4 regions of the Enterobacter sichuanensis genome follow, and region 1 is predicted to be linked to each of the others. Evidence: predicted binding sites of a transcription regulator. Region 1 holds the regulator's gene; each other region holds the start of a gene.
What was found. The regulator sigma-54, encoded in region 1, starts transcription at its own class of promoters, with help from an activator protein. The targets are predictions, from matches to a motif close to GTTGGCACANNTTTCGCTNT.

Region 1 (3,804 bases):
GTGAACGCAGCGGCTCCAGCAGGTCGCTCTCTTCGTCGATAGCGCTCTCCAGAGAGAGGTTCTTGCTGGAAAGCGGGTGCAGACGACGGGTATCGCTGTAGCGACGGATCAGGGTATTGCGGTCTGCATCAAGGAACAGTAGCTGAGGCGAAAACGCATCAGGCAGGTTACTCATCGCCTGTTCAAAAATTTCAGGCGATTCAGGCATGTTACGAACGTCGATACTGACGGCGGCAGAGGTTTGTCTTTCCGCAAGCGTGCGAGCCAGATCGGGTAGCAACACGACCGGCAGGTTATCTACGCAGTAAAAACCCATGTCTTCCAGCGCGCGCAGAGCAACGGACTTCCCCGACCCTGAACGACCACTGACAATCATCAGCACCATGTTCCGTTTCTCCTCAGGACAACAGATGTGAAGGCCATCTCCTGGTTATGCATCATCCTGATTGCCTTCTGCTTCAGTGATAATCTGATAGAGCTCTTCATCACTTTGGGCCGAGCGCAGTCGGCGGCAAATGGTTTTATCGGCCAGACGTTTGGCAACCAGCGACAGCGTATGCAGATGGGTTTTCGTCTGGTCGGCAGGCACCAGCAGCGCGAAGAGAAGATCGACGGGCTGGTTATCAATGGCATCGAAGGCAATGGGTGTTTCAAGCTGCACAAACACACCCACGGCACGCAGGGTATCCTCTTCCAGTTTGCCGTGCGGGATGGCGATGCCGTTGCCGATACCGGTACTGCCCATTTTTTCACGGGTCAGGATCGCTTCGAACACCACCTGTGGCGGCAGGCCCAGCTGTTTTGCGGCCAGCTCACTGATGATCTCCAGCGCACGTTTTTTGCTCTGGCAGTGAACAGCACTGCGGGTACATTCCTGGTTAAGGACATTGCTCAGTTGAAGAGCGGAATCGTTGTTCATCATAATTTCACCTAAGCGCTAACTGTACAAATGGCCTGTTGTGTTTCACAACAGGCCGTCCTGCACCCGTTAACTGCCCGGACAATTAGTGTTGTTTCAGTTTATCTTTATGTTTATTGAGCTGTCGCGCAAGCTTATCAATCAAGCCGTCGATAGCCGCGTACATGTCTTGCCCTTCCGCACTGGCATGAAGTTCCCCCCCATTAACATGCAGGGTGGCATCCGAGATGTGAGTCACTTTCTCCACTTTCAACACAATATAGACCTGGTTGATCCTTTCGAAATACTGCTCGAGTTTTGCAAACTTCGTATTCACAAAGTCGCGTAAAGCCTCAGTAATTTCGACGTTTTGTCCAGTGATGTTGAGCTGCATAGTGTCTTCCTTATCGGTTGTGTCAGACCAGCTGTTTACGCTGGTTGGACGGCGGAATGGATAAAGACTCTCGATACTTCGCGACAGTACGACGTGCCACCATAATACCCTGTTCGGACAGCATGGTGGTTAACTTACTGTCACTCAGTGGCTTCGCGGGGTTCTCCGCGGCGATCAACTTCTTCACCAGGGCACGAATCGCGGTTGAGGACGCTTCGCCGCCACCCTCGGTATTGACGTGGCTGGAGAAGAAATACTTAAGCTCAAAAATACCGCGTGGACTGTGCAGATACTTCTGCGTGGTGACACGGGAAATGGTTGATTCATGCATCTCGACGGCCTGGGCGATATCCGCCAGCACCATCGGTTTCATATACTCTTCGCCCTGCTCAAAGAACGCCTGCTGCTGTTCGACAATGCAGCGGCTGACGCGAAGCAGCGTATCATTACGGCTCTCCAGACTTTTGATCAACCATCGCGCTTCCTGCAAATTGCTACGAATATATTGATTGTCGGAGTCGTTACGCACGCTGGTGCACATGGAGGCATACTGCTGGTTGATTTGCAGGCGAGGAATACTGTCAGAATTCAGTTCAACGACCCAGCGGCCATTGTGTTTTCGGACCAGCACATCCGGGATCACGTATTCGGGTTCGCTGGTCTGGATCGACTGACCGGGGCGCGGATCGAGCGACTGTATCAGATTCACCGCTTCTTTCAGCACGTCTTCTTTCAGCCGCGTGACGCGCATCAGGGTGCGGAAATCGTGGTTAGCCAACAGATCCAGATAATCGCTGATGATTAAGCGCGCCTCATCAAGCCACGGCGTCTCTTTGCTGAACTGAGAAAGCTGGATCAGCAGGCAGTCGCGCAGATCTCTTGCGGCCACGCCTACCGGATCGAAACGCTGAATGCGCTTCAGAACGGCTTCAACCTCCTCAAGCTCAATCTCTTCGTCGCCCATGCTTTCGAGGATGTCGTCCAGCGTGACGGTTAAATAGCCGGTGTCATCAACGGCATCGACAATGGATGTGGCAATCGCACGATCGGTGTCGGAGAAGGGGGTCAGTTCCACCTGCCACATCAGGTAATCCTGAAGCGACTGAGTGGTTTCTCCCTGATAGACCGGTAGCTCATCGTCCTGGTAGTCCGCACGCGTTCCGGATGGGGTTCCGGCGGTGTAGATCTCATCCCAGCTGGCATCCAGCGGAAGCTCGTCCGGCATCTCTTTTTGTTCGAGTGCATCCGCGGTGTCGAGCGCTTCTGTATCCTGCGATTGCTGGGTATCTACCTCGTCATGAAGATCGGTTTGTTCCAGCAGGGGGTTACTGTCCAGCGCCTGCTGGAGTTCCTGCTGAAGTTCTAACGTGGACAGTTGCAACAGGCGAATTGCCTGCTGTAGCTGCGGCGTCATTGCCAGTTGTTGGCTGAGCCTTAATTGCAAACCTTGCTTCATGTTCAGAGCATTTTTCTCCGGTTCGGCGTTACGTTACCTCTACCCTATCAGAGTCTGAAGTCTTCCCCAAGATAGACGCGCTTAACATGATCATCTTCGAGGATTTGTTGCGGCGTACCGTGGGCGATCAGGTTACCCTGGCTCACAATATACGCACGTTCACACACGGCCAGCGTTTCACGCACGTTGTGGTCGGTGATCAACACGCCAAGCCCGCTGTCGCGCAGGTGCTCAATGATACGTTTAATGTCGATAACGGAGATCGGATCAACACCCGCAAACGGTTCATCCAGAAGGATAAATTTCGGGTTTGCGGCCAGCGCACGCGCAATCTCAACGCGTCGGCGTTCCCCACCGGAGAGTGCCTGACCGAGGCTGTCGCGCAGATGCTCAATGTGGAACTCTTCCATCAGCTCGTTGGCACGATCCTGACGCTGTTCGCTGGTCAGATCGTTACGAATTTGCAGAACCGCCATCAGGTTATCGTAAACGCTAAGGCGACGGAAAATGGAGGCTTCCTGCGGCAAATAGCCGATCCCGCGGCGTGCGCGTGCATGCAGCGGCAGAAGGCTGATGTCTTCATCATCAATGACAATGTTGCCAGCATCGCGCGGCACAATGCCAACGACCATGTAGAAGGTTGTCGTTTTACCCGCACCGTTAGGGCCAAGCAGGCCCACAATTTCGCCGGAGTTAACGGTCAGACTGACATCCTCTACGACACGGCGGCCCTTATAGGCCTTCGCGAGATTTTTTGCAGTTAATGTTGCCATAACGAATTAGTTACTCTTCTTCTGTGCCGGGGCCTGGCCTTTGCCTTTGTCCTGCAGCTGCGACGGTACCAGTACGGTGGTGACGCGTTTGCCTTTCTCGCTGGAGGCCTGCATTTTTTGCTCTTTAACCAGATAGGTAATCTTGTCGCCGGTAATGTTGCTGTCCAGCTGTTCCAGGTACGCATTTCCGGTCAGGATCACCAGATCCTTCGCCAGCTCATAGTGCATATGCGTGGCATGGCCTTTCACCGGTTTGCCGTTGTCCTGCATTTGGTAGAAGGTC
Region 2 (3,804 bases), 470 kb from region 1:
GACGTCGCTGCCCAGCGGCTGACCGTTCAGCGCCGCGAAGTCCAGCGTGCCGAAGCGTTGCCACACCCGCCAGCAGGCCAGCGCCAGCAGCAGCGTCCCGAGGCGTCCCAGCGCAAACCACAGTTTGCCGGAGGTGCTGCACCCGTCAGGAAGACGCCGCAGAGCGCCATGATCTCCGCCATCACCACCAGCGCGCCGAGGTTGCTGGCGGTAACGGTGCAGACCGCCGTCGCCATCAGCAGATTAATCAGCAGGCCGTTGGCCCTGGTGTTTTGATGGCGGTGCCAGTCGATATTGAACAGGCTGATAAACAGCCCGCACAGGCCAAACGTCACCAGCCAGATGGCGTTCAGCGGCGTGATCGCAACGGTGTGACGGATGAGCGGCATGAGCGTGTCCACGGTGTGTCCGTCGAGCAGAACCATCCCGCCTGCCACCAGCGTCATCAGGCTGCCGACCGCTCCGCCAATCCCGGCGACCCAGCCGCTCAGGGTTTTATGGAATGACAAAAGCCACGCCAGAACCGCGGTGGCCGCAAAGTACGCTACCGCGCTGGTCATCATCATCGCCGCGTTCATTTCGCCCCTCGTTAAGCGTCTGTAGCAGAGAAAGGTCGCCAACATCGCTGTTGATGGTCAGCTCGCGTTTACGCTTGCGGGTACGGGCGATGTCGCGAATGTTAACCAGAATCAACGCGTTGGTTGGACAGGTGCGCACGCAGGCCGGGCCTTGTTCATCAAAGCTGCACAGGTCGCACTTCACCGCAACGGCGCGGATGCCGGGCACCCAGTCCAGCAGCGTGCTGACGCGTGCCGGAGCAGGCGGCGCGGGCGGGGCTTTTGGCGAGTTAGCATTCGCCGGAATATGCAGCGGGCGGCTGCCGGAAAATTCAATGGCACCGAACGGGCAGGCAATGCCGCACAGCTTGCAGCTTACGCACAGGCTTTCGTTCAACTGGACAGCGCCGTCCACGCGGGTGATGGCATTTACGGGACAGACACCCGCACAAGGGGCATCTTCACAGTGATGGCAGAGCTGCGGGGCAGACTCTTTTTCATTACGCATGACGTGCAGGCGCGGCATGGACTGCAGCCCATGCAGGCGATGCGTTTCCGAACACGCCGCCTCACAGGTTCGACAGCCAATGCAGACCGTCGAGTCAGCAATTACAAAACGGTTCACCGGGTCATCCTCTGGTGATAGTCATTTTTGACGAAAAACTGTCTTGTCGACACTTTTCGACACACAGGGGTCAGGCCACGTTCGCTGAGGCATTTCCGTCCATCAGCTGCTTCAGGTTGACCGGGAGATCGTGTTCAACTGCGGCGTACAGGCTGTTATAAACCGGGGCGATTTTTTCCAGATAGTGCTCCAGCACCTGCTGGCGATCGCGGTTGCTGACGTGGCCGTCCACCATGCCGTCGGCCATCAGCTGTGCTTTCGCAATACACTGTTTTTCGCCGTCTTTTGTCTCAAGGTGGTACTCAATGGTGTGGCTGTTGAAGTTATCCGCCAGGGTGACATTGATGATGAAATGGCCGAAGAGGACAAAGCGCATGTCCCCCTGCGCCGCACAGCTCATCGCATGGTGAAGACGCGCTTTCGAGAGGGTGATGCCCTGAACCAGAGAGTTGCAGTAAAGATGCCACTGGTCCTGTAACTGCTGATGACGCTGCGCGATGTAATCTGCTTTTTCGCTGATTTCCCAAATAGTCATAAAAGGTATCCGTTTAATGGAGATAGCGGCTGTTAAGCAGATTCCATGCCAGTTTTTATCCAACTGATTTTTAATAGTTTTAATTAAAAACTGGCTGTCAATTTTGCGGTGTCGACGTGTCATTTCGACAGCGTTGACATCGACACGCCTTAACAAAAATCAAGATGGCATTGTTATTGCATTCAATGGCGCAATTCATTGAGGAGGCGTCATGCACGAAATTACCCTCTGCCAGCGGGCTCTGGAACTTATCGAACAGCAGGCTGTGCAAAACCACGCAAAACGCGTCACCGGCGTCTGGCTGAAGGTCGGAGCGTTTTCCTGCGTCGAAACCAGCGCCCTGACCTTCTGTTTTGAACTGGTGTGCCGCGGCACGCTGGCGGAAGGCTGCGAACTGCATATTGAAGAGCAGCAGGCGGAGTGCTGGTGCGAGCAGTGTCAGCAGTACGTCACCCTGCTGTCGTCGAAGGTACAGCGCTGTCCGCAGTGTCAGAGCACCTTTCTTCGCATCGTGGCGGATGACGGCATGCAGATCCAACGCCTCGAAATCGAGAAGGAGTAAGTATGTGTAGTACCTGCGGTTGCGCCGAAGGCAACCTGTATATAGAAGGGGATGAACATCACCCCCACTCCGCGTTTCGCTCCGCGCCCTTTGCACCTGCCCACGCCCTTCTGCGGCATTGACAGGGATCGCTTTCTCCCCGCAACGATCCGATGCGGGCGATCTTCACTACGGCCACGGCGAAGCGGGTACCCACGCGCCGGGCATCAGCCAGCGTCAGATGCTGGAGGTGGAAATCAACGTCCTGGACAAGAATAACCAGATCGCCAACCGTAACCGTGCCCGCTTCGCCGCCCGCAGGCAGCTGGTGCTGAACCTGGTCTCCAGCCCCGGCTCCGGCAAAACCACGCTGCTCACGGAAACGCTCAACCGCCTGAACGGGCGCGTCTCCTGTGCGGTGATTGAAGGCGATCAGCAAACCGTTAACGATGCGGCGCGCATTCGCGAAACCGGCACCCCGGCGATCCAGGTGAATACCGGCAAAGGCTGCCATCTCGATGCGCAGATGATCGCCAACGCCGCCCCGCGCCTGCCGCTTGAAGATAACGGCATCCTGTTTATTGAAAACGTCGGTAACCTTGTCTGCCCGGCGAGCTTCGACCTGGGCGAACGGCACAAAGTCGCGGTGCTTTCGGTGACCGAAGGCGAAGACAAGCCGCTGAAGTACCCGCATATGTTTGCCGCCGCCTCCATCATGCTGCTCAACAAAGTCGACCTGCTGCCGTACCTGAACTTCGACGTGGATAAATGCCTGTCCTGGGCCCGCGAGGTGAACCCGGATATTGAGATCCTGCTGGTCTCCGCTACCCGCGGCGACGGCATGGACAGCTGGCTACACTGGCTGGAGAACGAACGATGTGCATAGGCGTACCGGGACAGATTCATGCCATTGACGGTAATCAGGCCAAAGTCGAGGTCTGCGGCATCCTGCGCGACGTCGACCTGACGCTGGTGGGCAGCAGCGATGAAACCGGCGTCTCGCGTCTCGGCCAGTGGGTGCTGGTCCACGTGGGGTTCGCCATGAGCGTGATTAACGAAACGGAAGCCCGCGACACGCTGGAGGCGCTGCAGAACATGTTCGACGTGGAGCCGGACGTGGGGGCGCTGCTGTATGGCGAGGAGCGATAATCATGCGTTACGTGGATGAATACCGCGCACCCGAGCAGGTGCTACAGCTTATCGGGCATCTGAAAACGCGTGCGGCGCTGCTGGACTACACGGCGGAAAACCCGCTGCGGATCATGGAGGTGTGCGGCGGACATACGCACGCCATTTTCAAATTTGGCCTCGACCAGCTGCTGCCGGAGAACATCGAGTTTATCCATGGCCCCGGCTGTCCGGTCTGCGTGCTGCCGATGGGGCGCATCGACAGCTGTATCGAGATTGCCAGCCGGCCCGACGTCATTTTCTGCACCTTTGGCGACGCGATGCGCGTTCCGGGGAAAAACGGCTCGCTGCTGCAGGCAAAAGCACGCGGAGCCGACATCCGGATCGTCTATTCGCCGATGGATGCCCTGATGCTGGC
Region 3 (3,804 bases), 1.8 Mb from region 1:
ACGTTCACCGATGGTGGACGCGGTACGGAAGAAGTCTGCCAGACTCAGCACGTAGACCAGGGAGGTATCCTGGAACAGTACGATACCCTGGGTCAGCAGGAGTGGAACCATGGCGCGAAACGCCTGCGGCAGAATAATGAGCTGCATGGACTGCCAGTGCGTCATCCCCAGTGCCAGCGCGGCGCTGGACTGTCCACGGGAGATACTCTGAATGCCCGCACGGATAATCTCTGAATAGTAGGCGGCCTCAAACATCGAAAACGCCACCATCGCGGAGATCAGGCGGATATCGGTTTTCGGTGACAGCCCCAGCACGTTTTGCAGGAAGCCGGGCACAATCAGATAAAACCACAGCAGCACCATCACCAGCGGGATGGAACGGAAAACGTTGACGTAGGCGGTTGCAAACCAGGCGAGCGGCTTAAAGCTCGACAGGCGCATGACGGCCAGCAGGGTACCCCAGACAATACCGACGATGATGGCAATAAGCGTGATTTTTAAGGTAATCACCAGGCCATCAAGCAGGTATGGCATAGAGGGAACGATAGAACTCCAGTCAAATTCGTACATTATTTGCCCCCCATATTGCCCGGCAGGCGAATTTTGCGTTCAACCAGGTTCATCACCAGCATGATGAAAGCGTTAATCAGAACATACGCGAGCGTGATTGCGGTGAAGGATTCCCACGCGTGCGCCGAGTAATCCAGCAGCTTGCCCGCCTGAGCCGCCATATCGACCAGACCGATGGTTGAGGCGATGGCCGAGTTTTTCACCAGGTTCATCATCTCAGAGGTCATCGGTGGGACGATCACGCGGTAAGCGTTAGGCAGCAGCACGTAGCGGTAGGTTTGCGGCAGGGTCAACCCCATCGCCAGACCCGCATTTTTTTGTCCACGGGGTAATGACTGAATGGCGGCACGCACCTGCTCGCAAACGCGCGCAGCGGTAAACAGCCCCAGACACATCATCGAGGAGACAAAGAACTGTACATTCGGATCCAGTTCCGATTTGAACCACATACCAATATTTTCAGGCAGCAGTTCCGGGATAACCAGATACCAGGTAAAGAATTGCACGATGAGCGGAACGTTACGGAACAGTTCCACGTACAGGGTGCCCAGTGTTGAAAGGAAACGGTTAGGGACGGTACGCAGAATACCGAACAGCGAACCGACAAGAAACGCGATAATCCACGCTGTTATCGATAATGCCACGGTAACCTGAAATCCGCTCCACAGCCAGCCAAGATAGGTGGTGTTGCCGAACGGGGCTTGTTGCAGGAATATGCCCCAGTTCCAGTCGATTGACATAATAAACTCCAGAAAAAAAAGGGTAGCAGCGCTACCCTCGAAGATTGGTGAGAAGCTCATTTTCGTGCTGAGTGGGGAACGACCACTCAACGTATAGTCTGTCCGTGCTTCCCGACAATCGAGAGGGCAGGAGATCCCGCCCCTGTTGTTCTAATTAGTTAAGAGCTTTGTCATTGGGTGATTTGAACAGGGCCTTCATGTCGTCGGACAGTTCAAAGTTCATGTTCAGGTTTTTTGGTGGAATCGGGTTCTTGAACCATTTGTCGAACCATTTTTCCGCTTCGCCGGAGGTTTGCACCTGGGCGATGGTGTCATCGATCAGCTTTTTGAACTGCGGATCGTCTTTACGCAGCATACAGCCGTAGGCTTCTTTCGACTGCGCGGTACCGACGATATCCCAGTTGTCCGGTTTCTTCGCTTTCGCACGCTCGCCCGCCAGCAGGGCGTCGTCCATCATAAACGCGACGGCACGACCACTTTCCAGGGTACGGAAGGAGTCGCCATGGTCTTTGGCGCTGATGATGCGCATATCCATTTTCTTCTCGTCATTCAGCTTGTGCAGCAGCACTTCTGAAGTGGTACCGGAGGTGACCACGACCGCTTTCCCTTTCAGGTCAGCGAAGTCTTTGATCTCACCGCCTTTCTTCGTCAGCAGGCGGGTGCCCACAACAAAGATGGTGTCCGAGAAGGCTGCCTGTTTCTGACGCTCGAGATTGTTGGTGGTGGAACCACACTCAAAATCAAAGGTGCCGTTTTGCAGCAGTGGAATACGGTTCTGTGAAGTGATTGGGATCAGCTTCACCTGCAGGTCAGGTTTGTTCAGCTTTTTCTTCACAGCTTCAACGATGGCGTTGGAGTAATCCTGTGAATAGCCTACGACTTTTTGCGTGTTGTCGTAGTAAGAGAACGGGACAGAAGATTCACGGTGGCCGACCACGATCACGCCGTTTTTGGCAATCTTGTCGAGGGTGCTGCCGGCTGCCGGCGCATCTTCAGCGTGGACCACGCCAGCAGACATTCCCATCACCAGCATTGCTGTGGCCAGTTTACGTAATTGCATACCCAACTCCTTCTTATCAGCGCCAGTGACGCATTGATACCCATTGTGATGTTGTTATATCTCGCGCGATGCGAGTGCAGTGTTATGCAAGCTTGTTAACATTTAGTCTGGCTTAATGTAAAGATTTTGCTGCGTTATTGTTTATTTTTGCGAAGCGCGCCGCACCATTCAGAGGCAAATATCTCCCGTTGCACCGTTTCGGTGCTACCGGTGATCTACGCTGGTGCGACAAAGTTGCACATTAAGCCAAACTGCGTTTACCTGAATAAACAAAGCAATAGGCGTGCCAGAAATGAATTCGGAGAGGATTGTCGGGTGGCGGCTACGCCTTACCCGACCTACGGGAGCAAAAATGTAGGCCGGGTAAGCATCAGCGCCACCCGGCAACAGAAGGTAAGGTTATTTACGACGCTGACTCAGACTCATCAACACGGCGCCAAAGCCAAACAGCGCGGTCAGGATCCACAGTGGCCAGTTGCCGGTACGCGCATATGGCGTTAACCCGGTCGTTGGCGTGACTGTCGTGGTCAGCACTTCACGGGTGAACTGAGGGATCATGGCCTGAATTTCACCCTGCGGTCCAATAACGGCGGTAATGCCGTTATTGGTGCTGCGCAGCAGTGGACGCGCCAGCTCCAGGGAGCGCATGCGCGCCATCTGGAAGTGCTGCCACGGGCCAATCGACTTACCGAACCACGCATCGTTAGAGATGGTCAGCAGGAAGTCCGTGTCCGGACGGAAGTTATCCCGCACCTGTTCGCCGAGAATGATTTCGTAGCAAATGGCCGCCGTCAGAGCAAAGCCGTGCGCGTGCAGCTGGGGCTGAACGTATGGCCCGCGGCTGAAAGAGGACATCGGCAGGTCAAAGAAGGGGGCCAGCGGACGCAGAATCGACTCCAGCGGAACAAACTCACCAAACGGTACCAGGTGATTCTTGTTATACCGGTCAGTCGAGTGGTAACTGTATTCGCTGTCTTTACCGAGCGTAATGATGGTGTTGTAGGTGTCGTAGCGGTTCTGCTGGTTCAGACGCGCATCCACAATGCCGGTAATCAACGTGCTGCCGCGCGCGAGTAGCAGATCGTTCATCATGTTCAGAAACGGCTGCTGGTTGAGCTCCAGATCGGGGATCGCCGACTCCGGCCAGATAATCAGCTGTGATTTTCCCATCACCTCTTCGGTGGCGTTGGCGTAAATCTTCAGCGTATTCAGCAGCTCTTTCTCGTCCCACTTCATGGACTGCGGGATATTTCCCTGCACCATAGAAACCTGCATGGCACGCCCGGGCTCCGGCGTGAACCACTGGATATAGCGCAGCGGGAAAGGCAGGGCGAACAATACGAGCGCCACCACCAGCGGTTTCCAGCAGCGCGTGACCAGCGCCAGTACCAGCAGGCCGCTGACCACCATCAGCAGGAAGTTGATGGCTTCAAC
Region 4 (3,804 bases), 1.3 Mb from region 1:
AAGGTCAATCTGCTGACGCTGCCGCTGGAAAAAGGGCTGGCGCTTTCCGCAATCCCGGTGATTTTCACCTCGTTTGGCTTCCACGGCAGCGTGCCAAGCATTGTCAGCTATATGAACGGCGATATTCGCAAGCTGCGCCGCGTCTTTGTTATCGGAAGCGCGATCCCGCTTATTGCCTACATTTTCTGGCAACTGGTTACGCTGGGCAGCATTGACTCTTCAACCTTTATTGGGCTGATGGCACAGCATGCGGGTCTGAACGGTTTTCTGCTGGCGCTGCGGGAGGTCGTCACCTCCCCGCACGTTGAGCTGGCGGTACACCTGTTTGCCGACCTGGCGCTGGCGACCTCGTTCCTCGGCGTGGCGCTCGGCCTGTTCGACTACCTGGCTGACCTGTTCCAGCGCCGCAATACCGCTGCCGGACGCTTACAGACCGGGGCAATCACCTTCCTGCCGCCGCTGGCCTTCGCCCTCTTCTATCCTCGCGGGTTTGTGATGGCGCTGGGGTACGCGGGGGTGGCACTGTCGGTTCTGGCCCTGCTCCTCCCTTCCCTGCTGGCATGGAAGAGTCGCCAGCAGCATCCTCAACAGGGTTACCGCGTGGCTGGGGGGAAACCGCTGCTGTGCGTTGTGTTTGGCTGTGGGGTGGTGATTATTCTGGTGCAGGTATTGATTGCAGCGGGAATGCTGCCGGAAGTGGGTTAACGATAAAGGGGCTATCATTAGCCCCTTTTTTGTCAGTGCAGACAGCAGCTCTTAAACTTCTTCCCGCTGCCGCAAGGACACGGATCGTTACGCCCAACCTTCGTGCCATTTACCATCGGCTTCTTCACTTCCGGCTGCTGCGGGTTGTTCACCCAGTAGTTATACAAGCGCAGCGCCGCAGGCTGGATACGTTCAATGCTGGCTGCATATTCTTCTTCGGTCAGCTCATCCAGCTCGCCGCCGATCTCTTCGCTACCGTGCAGCGCAATCACATCCAGATCGGCCTTTAGCTCGTCCGGCAAGGCTGACCAGTCCGTCAGCGCTACGCCGCGCATGTAGCCATAGCACCACTCTTCCACCACGGTATAGGTCTCACCGTCAACGTCGTTATAGCCAAACATCGGTTCGAACTGGTCCGGATATTCGCTCAGGCGTTCGGCAATATCGTTCATATGCTTAAAGCAAAGATCGATAAAACGGTTCATCTCGCGGTCGTTTTTCCAGCGCGGAATGTACTTCTCACCACCCCATACCGCCACCAGCCAGGTATCTGGCTCAACGACAACAGGACCGGAAAGCACTGCGGTAAGCATGCCGTCCAGTTCAGACACGTCAAGCACGGACGCATCATCATGACCGTAAGACATTAATGTCTCTTCAAGCCACGCCATTTCGCTTTCATTTAATGGGCCTTCAGTCATCGCTGACACTCCTGATAAAAAGAAAACGATCCTAACACATCTCTCACGCCTCTCCGGGCTGAAGTTTAGGTCTTTATTGCCGCAAAAACGTGCAAATCGTGACCTTTGCACAACTTATGGGCTTTATTGTTAACGATATGTGATCTCCGCTGTAATTTCTTCTCGTCCCGCAAGGCGGCATAACGCGGCGCTCTATACTCAAACATGTCACAAGCCCGTCAATGGGTTAACCATTCTGGCAACGTTTTTGCTTAGTGTTCTTCGCGCGATGCTGCGCAGGGAAACCTCGCCGTACTCTGCAGGATGCCGTCTGTATCTCGTTCGTTTAGTGCATTTTGTTCTTGCTCGTGTTTTGGATTGGCTGCGCCGTCGGGCGTTCGGGTTTACGCCGTGGTGCAAAAACCTCTTTGCTAAGGAACATAATAATGTCGCTGAAATTTATCAGAACTCCGCTTTCTCTCGTGTTGGCCGGTTGCCTGGTGACGGCGTTTTCCGCCAGGGCAGATATCGTGATTGGCGTGGCCGGACCGTTCACGGGCCCCAATGCCACCTACGGCGATCAGTACTGGCACGGCGCAACGCAGGCCGCTGAAGACATTAACGCTGCAGGCGGTATCAACGGTGAGAAGATCAAACTGGTTCAGGGAGATGACGCCTGCGAGCCTAAGCAGGCCGTGGCCGTCGCCAACCGTTTAGTTGACCAGGATAAAGTCAACGCCGTGGTCGGCCATTTCTGCTCCTCCTCCACGATGCCCGCCTCCGAGGTTTACAGCGATGCGGGGATCATCGCCATCACCCCGGGCTCGACTAACCCGTTGATTACCGAACGCGGCATGAGCGACATGTTCCGCATGTGCGGCCGCGATGACCAGCAGGGTCAGGTAGCCAGCGACTTCATCATCGACAAGCTGAAAGCGAAACGGGTGGTGATCATTCACGATAAAGACACCTACGGACAAGGTCTGGCAGACGCCACTAAAGCGGCGCTGGCGAAACGCGGGGTTCAGGATGTGATGTACGAGGGGCTTTCGCGCGGTGAGAAAGACTTTAACGCGCTGGTGACCAAGATTGGCGCGCAAAAACCGGATGTGGTGTTCTTCGGGGGCTGTCATCCGGAAGCCGGCCCGCTGGTTCGCCAGATGCGCGAACAGGGCGTACAGGCCAAATTCTTCTCCGGGGACTGTATTGTCAACGAAGAGATGGTCACCGCGGCGGGTGGCCCGCAGTACACCAATGGCATTTACATGACTTTCGGGAAAGATCCGCGCCTGATCCCGGACGGTAAAGCGGTTATCGAGAAATTCCGCGCCGGTAAATTCGAGCCGGAAGGTTACACCCTTTACTCTTATGCCTCCGTACAGGCGATAGCGGCGGCCTTCAAGGCCACCGGCGGCAAAGACGCTGCGAAAGCCAGCGAGTGGCTGAAAGCCAATTCCGTCGACACGGTGATGGGCAAAAAAGCCTGGGACAGCAAAGGCGACCTGAAGGTCTCTGACTATGTGGTTTACCAGTGGGACGACAAAGGAAAATATAAGGAAGTGCAGTAACGGGACGGAGTCACGCTCAACGCCGGCGGGCACGCCTGTCGGCGCGTAATAAACATCAGGCTGCGCGGTTCGTGCAGCCTATAAAACGAGCGCGCTAAAATGAGTACATTCTTCCTGCAACAGTTGATCAATGGCTTAACGCTGGGTTCCGTCTACGGCTTAATCGCCATCGGTTACACCATGGTGTACGGCATTATCGGCATGATTAATTTCGCCCACGGCGAAGTGTATATGATTTCTGCCTATCTTTGCGCCATTGGCCTGGCGCTGCTCTCCTTCTTTGGCCTGCAGTCGTTCCCGCTGTTGATCCTCGGGACGCTGGTGTTCACCATTGTGGTCACCGGCGTATACGGCTGGACTATCGAGCGGATTGCCTATAAGCCGCTACGTAACTCCACGCGCCTGGCCCCGCTGATCTCCGCCATCGGGATGTCGCTTATCCTGCAAAACTACGCCCAGCTAAGCCAGGGTCCGCGCCAGCAAGGGGTTCCTACCATGCTGGACGGCGTTATTCGTCTGCATCTGGGCGATGGGTTCGTTCAGATAACCTACACCAAGGTATTTATTCTGCTCGCCTCGTTTACCGGCATGCTGGTGCTCACCTGGATAATCAACCATACCCGGCTGGGGCGAATGTGCCGGGCAGTGCAGCAGGATCGTAAAATGGCCTCCATTCTGGGCATTAATACCGACCGGATCATTTCGCTGGTATTTGTTATCGGCGCGGCGATGGCTGGCCTGGCAGGCGTGCTGATCACCATGAATTACGGCACCTTTGATTTCTACGTCGGGTTTGTGATTGGCATTAAAGCCTTTACGGCGGCGGTACTGGGCGGCATCGGTTCTCTGCC

Region 2: a site for sigma-54 is predicted at 1,881-1,900, ahead of hypA (hydrogenase maturation nickel metallochaperone HypA). Genes of this name have one in related genera too.
Region 3: a site for sigma-54 is predicted at 2,642-2,661, ahead of C1N69_RS06095 (amino acid ABC transporter substrate-binding protein). Genes of this name have one in related genera too.
Region 4: a site for sigma-54 is predicted at 1,641-1,660, ahead of C1N69_RS13925 (branched-chain amino acid ABC transporter substrate-binding protein). Genes of this name have one in related genera too.

What each region holds. Positions count from the first base shown of each region.
Region 1 is NZ_CP027986.1:4,166,770-4,170,573, reverse strand. It holds gene rapZ (RNase adapter RapZ) at 1-385, opposite strand, end outside; gene ptsN (PTS IIA-like nitrogen regulatory protein PtsN) at 431-922, opposite strand; gene hpf (ribosome hibernation promoting factor) at 1,005-1,292, opposite strand; gene rpoN (RNA polymerase factor sigma-54) at 1,315-2,748, opposite strand; gene lptB (LPS export ABC transporter ATP-binding protein) at 2,796-3,521, opposite strand; gene lptA (lipopolysaccharide ABC transporter substrate-binding protein LptA) at 3,528-3,804, opposite strand, start outside.
Region 2 is NZ_CP027986.1:3,695,400-3,699,203, forward strand. It holds partial or broken gene hycC (formate hydrogenlyase subunit 3) at 1-578, opposite strand, end outside; partial or broken gene C1N69_RS17865 (4Fe-4S dicluster domain-containing protein) at 583-1,182, opposite strand; gene hycA (formate hydrogenlyase regulator HycA) at 1,253-1,717, opposite strand; gene hypA (hydrogenase maturation nickel metallochaperone HypA) at 1,929-2,279, shown strand; partial or broken gene hypB (hydrogenase nickel incorporation protein HypB) at 2,282-3,144, shown strand; gene C1N69_RS17885 (HypC/HybG/HupF family hydrogenase formation chaperone) at 3,135-3,407, shown strand; gene hypD (hydrogenase formation protein HypD) at 3,410-3,804, shown strand, end outside.
Region 3 is NZ_CP027986.1:1,298,001-1,301,804, forward strand. It holds gene gltK (glutamate/aspartate ABC transporter permease GltK) at 1-570, opposite strand, end outside; gene gltJ (glutamate/aspartate ABC transporter permease GltJ) at 570-1,310, opposite strand; gene C1N69_RS06095 (amino acid ABC transporter substrate-binding protein) at 1,465-2,370, opposite strand; gene lnt (apolipoprotein N-acyltransferase) at 2,770-3,804, opposite strand, start outside.
Region 4 is NZ_CP027986.1:2,883,394-2,887,197, forward strand. It holds gene tyrP (tyrosine transporter TyrP) at 1-705, shown strand, start outside; gene C1N69_RS13920 (YecA/YgfB family protein) at 738-1,406, opposite strand; gene C1N69_RS13925 (branched-chain amino acid ABC transporter substrate-binding protein) at 1,832-2,953, shown strand; gene C1N69_RS13930 (ABC transporter permease subunit) at 3,053-3,804, shown strand, end outside.